2 regions of the Pseudomonas sp. GL_117 genome follow, and region 2 is predicted to be linked to the other one. Evidence: predicted binding sites of a transcription regulator. Region 2 holds the regulator's gene; the other holds the start of a gene.

Region 1 (3,113 bases), 640 kb from region 2:
CGATGCCGTCCGGGCATCCACCAACCGAGTGCGCCGGGCGTGCAGATGCTCGGCCGCGATACCCCGGGCGACTGAATCCCAGGCAAAAAAAGACCTCCCGAAGGAGGTCTTTTTCATCACGCTACTTTAAGCAGCGCTACCGGATCAGCAGCTGTAGTACAGCTCGTATTCCAGTGGGTGTACGAAGGTGCGAACCTTGATTTCTTCTTCGCTTTTCAGGGCGATGTAGGCATCGATAAAGTCGTCGCTGAACACGCCGCCTTTGGTCAGGAACGCACGGCCCTTGTCCAGCTCTTCCAGGGCTTCTTTCAGGCTGCCGCACACTTGTGGGATCTCTTTGGCCTCTTCAGGCGGCAGGTCGTACAAGTTTTTGTCGGCGGCGTCGCCAGGGTGGATCTTGTTCTGGATACCGTCCAGGCCAGCCATCAGCAGGGCTGCGAAAGCCAGGTATGGGTTGGCAGCCGGGTCCGGGAAGCGTGCTTCGATACGACGGCCGCGTGGGCTGTTGACGTAAGGAATACGGATCGAAGCGGAGCGGTTGCGCGCCGAGTAGGCCAGCATTACCGGTGCTTCGAAGCCTGGAACCAGACGCTTGTAGGAGTTGGTCGCCGGGTTGGTGAAGCCGTTCAGGGCCTTACCGTGCTTGATGATACCGCCGATGAAGAACAGGGCAGTTTCCGACAGGCCGGCATAACCTTCGCCAGCGAAGGTGTTCTTGCCATCTTTAGCGATGGACATGTGAACGTGCATACCCGAACCGTTATCGCCGTACAGAGGCTTAGGCATGAAGGTCGCGGTGCGGCCGTATGCATCGGCAACGTTGTGGACAACGTATTTCAGGGTTTGAACTTCGTCAGCTTTCTTCACCAGGGTGTTGAACTTGACGCCGATTTCGTTCTGGCCGGCAGTTGCTACTTCGTGGTGGTGAACTTCAACGACTTGGCCCATTTCTTCCAGTGCGTTGCACATGGAGGTACGGATTTCGTGGTCGTGGTCGAACGGAGGAACCGGGAAGTAGCCGCCTTTGATACCTGGACGGTGGCCTTTGTTGCCGCCTTCGATGTCTTGGTCGGACATCCACGAGCCTTGCTCGGAGAAGATTTTGAACATGGAGCCGGAGATGTCGGACTTGAACTTCACTTCGTCGAAGATGAAGAACTCAGGCTCAGGACCGCAGAAGACGGTGTCACCGATACCGGTGGTCTTCAGGTATTCCTCGGCGCGGTGGGCGATGGCGCGCGGGTCGCGATCGTAGCCTTGCATGGTCGAAGGTTCGATGATGTCGCAGACCAGGATCAGGGTCGGCTCTTCGGTGAACGGGTCCAGTACGGCAGAGTCGTCGTCCGGCAGCAGGATCATGTCGGAGGCTTCGATGCCTTTCCAGCCAGCGATGGAGGAACCGTCGAACATCTTGCCAACTTCGAAGAAGTCGTCTTCCAGCGCGTCGCGAGCCGGCATGGTCACGTGGTGCTGAGTGCCTTTGGTGTCCGTGAAGCGCAGATCAATCCATTTAACGTCATGATCTTTGATGAGTTGAACCGACTTCGACATAGTGTCCTCCGGGTGGCTTCGGGCTGGGGTAGTGGAGTTAGCCCTTAGAATGTGGGTGATGCCGGCGCGGATAGTCCGCCATGGCAACCTGCCTCACAAGAGAGCAAATTGCATGCCAGTGCGCCAACATGGGTTTTCTGGTCCAAAAACGCCCCTATAAAGGTGCATTGCGACAAAAGCCCGAAAATGGCGCACCGCAATGTAGCGCTTGCACTGGAAAATGCACTGCTTTAGTGCGCTTGCAGTCCGATGCATATTAACTGGTTAAACCTTGAGCGATTTCCGCTATAATCCGCGCCCCCCTTTTTCAGCAGGCCCGGCGCGCGCTGTTTCCATGAAATTAATCGTTAAAGTCTTCCCCGAGATCACCATCAAAAGCCGACCGGTACGGACGCGTTTCATCCGTCAATTGGCCAAGAACATCCGTGCCGTGCTCCGTGACCTGGACCCGGCTGTGGTGGTGAACGGCGTGTGGGACAATCTCGAGCTGGAAACCCGCATTACCGACGCCAAAGCCTTGAAGGACATGACCGAACGCCTGAGCTGCATGCCGGGCATCGCGCATTTCCTGCAGGTGGATGAGTACCCGCTGGGCGACTTCGACGACATCACCGAGAAGTGCAAGCAGCACTACGGCAGCGAGCTTGAAGGCAAGATCTTTTCGGTGCGTTGCAAGCGCGCTGGCAAGCACACCTTCAGCTCCATGGATGTCGAGAAATACGTCGGCAGCAAGCTGCGTCGCGAGTGCGGCGCCGCCGGAATTTCCCTGAAAGCGCCGCAAATTGAAGTGCGCATGGAAATTCGCGACCAACGGTTGTTTGTCATCCACAGCCAGCACAACAGCATCGGCGGTTACCCGCTGGGCGCCCTGGAACAGACCCTGGTCCTGATGTCCGGCGGTTTCGATTCCACGGTTGCCGCCTACCAGATCATGCGCCGCGGCCTTATGAGCCATTTCTGCTTCTTTAACCTGGGCGGGCGTGCACACGAATTGGGCGTGATGGAAGTTGCGCACTTTATCTGGAAGAAGTACGGCAGCTCCCAACGCGTGCTATTTGTAAGCGTACCGTTCGAAGAAGTGCTGGGCGAAATTCTCGGCAAAGTCGATAACAGTCATATGGGCGTGGTATTGAAGCGTATGATGTTGCGCGCTGCGTCCCGGATCGCCGATCAGTTGCAGATCGACGCCCTGGTGACGGGTGAAGCAATCTCCCAGGTGTCCAGCCAAACGCTGCCGAACCTGTCGCTGATCGATTGCGTCACCGAAAAGCTGGTCTTGCGCCCGCTGATCGCCAGTCACAAGCAGGACATCATCGACCTGGCCGAAGAAATCGGCACGGCGGATTTTGCCAAGCACATGCCTGAATATTGCGGGGTCATCTCGGTGAACCCCAAGACCCACGCCAAGCGCAACCGCGTGGAGTACGAAGAACAACAGTTCGACATGGCGGTTCTGGAGCGTGCGCTCGAGAACGCCAAGCTGGTCCCTATCGATCGTGTCATCGACGAACTGGGCCAGGACGTGAAGATCGAAGAAGTCAGCGAAGCCCTGGCCGGCCAGA
Region 2 (3,113 bases):
GCCGAGTAATGGCAACCCTGAAAGCCCAGCATCTGGCCAAGGCCTATAAAAGCCGCCAGGTCGTGCGCGACGTCAGCCTGTCGATCGACAGCGGCCAGATCGTCGGCTTGCTCGGCCCCAACGGCGCCGGCAAGACCACCTGCTTCTACATGATCGTCGGCCTGGTCCAGGCGGATCAGGGTCGCGTCCTGATCGACGACCTGGATGTCAGCCACCAGCCAATGCACGGTCGTGCACGGGCCGGTATCGGCTATCTTCCGCAAGAAGCGTCGATCTTCCGCAAACTGTCGGTGGCCGACAACATCATGGCGATCCTCGAGACCCGCAAGGAACTCGACCGTGATGGCCGTCGCAAGGAGCTGGAAAGCCTGCTGCAGGAATTCCACATCAACCACATTCGCGACAACCTCGGCATGAGCCTGTCCGGCGGCGAGCGTCGTCGTGTGGAAATCGCCCGTGCCCTGGCCACTGCGCCGAAATTCATCCTGCTGGACGAACCGTTTGCCGGCGTCGACCCGATCTCGGTCGGCGACATCAAACAGATCATCCACCACCTGAAAGCCAAGGGCATCGGTGTATTGATCACCGACCACAACGTGCGTGAAACCCTCGACATCTGCGAAACCGCATATATCGTCAACGATGGCCAACTGATTGCCGAAGGCGACGCCGCCACGATCCTGGCCAACGAATTGGTGAAGGAAGTCTACCTGGGTCACGAGTTCCGCCTGTAAACACCGTGGTGTCACGGCCGCTGCCAAGATGCGCGGGAGTCAATGAAAACCTCCGGATTTTTATTGTTACCGTGCTCTAGGCAAAGCCCCCGACATCAGGCATATAATTTGCTTATGTTTGGCGCTCACGCGCCCTGTCGTGGATGGCGCATTGCGCCGGCGAATAAGGTGTTAAGCCCCTGCCATGAAACCATCGCTAGTCCTGAGAATGGGCCAGCAGCTGACGATGACACCGCAGCTGCAACAGGCCATCCGCCTGCTCCAATTGTCGACCTTGGACCTGCAACAGGAAATCCAGGAGGCTCTGGAGTCCAACCCGATGCTCGAACGCCAGGAAGAAGGCGACGACTTCGATAACGCAGACCCGCTGGCCGACAACATCGAGCAAAAACCCAATTCCGACGTGCAGGAACCTTCCTATCAGGAAACCGCCCCAACGGTGGATAACCTGGAAGAAGGTGAATGGAACGAACGCATTCCCAACGAACTTCCCGTGGACACCGCCTGGGAAGACGTCTACCAGACCAGCGCCAGCAGCCTGCCCAGCAACGACGATGATGAGTGGGACTTCACCACCCGCACCTCCGCCGGCGAAAGCCTGCAGAGCCATCTGTTGTGGCAATTGAACCTCGCGCCGATGTCGGACACCGATCGCCTGATCGCCGTGACCCTGATCGACTGCATCAACAACCAGGGCTACCTGGACGAGACGCTTGAGGAGATCCTCGAAGCGTTCGACCCGGAACTGGACATCGAACTGGACGAGATCGAAGCCGTCCTGCACCGGATCCAACAGTTCGAACCCGCCGGCATCGGCGCCCGCACCCTCAGCGAATGCCTGTTGCTGCAATTGCGCCAACTGCCTGCCAAGACGCCTTGGCTCATTGAAGCCCAGCGCTTGGTGACCGACTACATCGACCTGCTGGGTAGCCGCGACTACAGCCAGTTGATGCGCCGTATGAAACTCAAGGAAGACGACCTGCGCCAGGTCATCGAACTGGTACAGAGCCTCAATCCGCGCCCGGGCTCGCAGATCGAGTCCAGCGAAGCCGAATACGTGGTGCCTGACGTCATCGTGCGCAAGGACAACGAACGCTGGCTGGTGGAGTTGAACCAGGAGTCGGTGCCACGCCTGCGGGTCAACCCGCAATACGCCGGCTTTGTACGCCGCGCCGATACCAGCGCCGACAACACCTTCATGCGCAACCAGTTGCAGGAGGCCCGCTGGTTCATCAAGAGCCTGCAAAGCCGCAACGAAACCCTGATGAAAGTCGCCACCCAGATCGTCGAGCACCAGCGCGGCTTCCTGGAATATGGCGACGAAGCGATGAAACCGTTGGTGCTGCATGACATCGCCGAAGCAGTCGGCATGCACGAATCGACGATTTCACGGGTGACCACGCAGAAATTCATGCATACCCCACGGGGTATTTATGAGCTGAAATACTTTTTCTCCAGCCACGTCAGCACCTCCGAAGGCGGCGAATGCTCGTCCACGGCGATCCGCGCGATCATCAAAAAACTGGTTGCCGCGGAAAATCAGAAAAAGCCATTGAGTGACAGTAAGATCGCTGGTTTACTGGAGGCACAAGGCATTCAGGTCGCCCGTCGAACCGTCGCCAAGTACCGCGAGTCCCTCGGGATCGCGCCTTCCAGCGAGCGTAAGCGTTTGATGTGACGGGCGGGCCATAGCGTTCCAGTGGTGGGTATTCCTGCCCACCGCTTTATGCACTGGCAACGAAGGAGAAGCTGTATGCAAGTCAACATCAGTGGACACCAACTGGAAGTGACCGAACCGCTGCGCGCCTATATCGGCGAAAAACTCAAAAGAATTGAGGGGCATTTCGACAAGATCACCAACGTGCAAGTCATCATGACTGTCGAAAAGCTGAAGCAGAAAATCGAAGCCACCTTGCGTATACCCGGCGGGGAAGTAGTCGCCAATGCCGAGCATTCAGATATGTATGCCGCCATTGACGACCTGACCGACAAGCTGGATCGCCAAATCAAAAAGCATAAGGAAAAGCAGCAGAGCCTCCTCCAGGGCACAGGCCGCTAACACTCCCCACCCATGATTCGACTTGAAACCATCCTGACCCCCGGCCGTTCCCTCGTGAACGCGCCGGGTGGCAGTAAAAAGAAAGCCCTTGAGCAAATTGCCAACCTGATCAGCCGCGAAGTGCCTGACCTGGAGATGCAAGATGTCTACGAGGCTCTGATTGCCCGTGAAAAACTCGGCTCCACCGGTTTTGGCAACGGCATCGCCATTCCCCACTGCCGCCTCAAAAGTTGTGAGGCACCTGTCAGCGCCCTGCTGCACCTGGACGCTCCCATCGATTTCGACGCCATCGACGGCGCCCCGGTCGACCTGCTGTTTGT

Evidence for each region. Region 2 encodes sigma-54, which starts transcription at its own class of promoters, with help from an activator protein. Its sites were predicted from a motif close to ANTGGCATNNANNTTGCTNT; they were not measured.
Region 1: the regulator sigma-54 is predicted to act here: its motif matches at 1,652-1,671, upstream of glnA (type I glutamate--ammonia ligase).

The regions. Positions count from the first base shown of each region.
Region 1 is NZ_CM174418.1:388,913-392,025, forward strand. It holds gene glnA (type I glutamate--ammonia ligase) at 145-1,551, opposite strand; gene thiI (tRNA uracil 4-sulfurtransferase ThiI) at 1,886-3,113, shown strand, end outside.
Region 2 is NZ_CM174418.1:1,029,050-1,032,162, reverse strand. It holds gene lptA (lipopolysaccharide transport periplasmic protein LptA) at 1-9, shown strand, start outside; gene lptB (LPS export ABC transporter ATP-binding protein) at 9-734, shown strand; gene AC3ISR_RS04490 (RNA polymerase factor sigma-54) at 919-2,412, shown strand; gene hpf (ribosome hibernation-promoting factor, HPF/YfiA family) at 2,488-2,793, shown strand; gene ptsN (PTS IIA-like nitrogen regulatory protein PtsN) at 2,806-3,113, shown strand, end outside.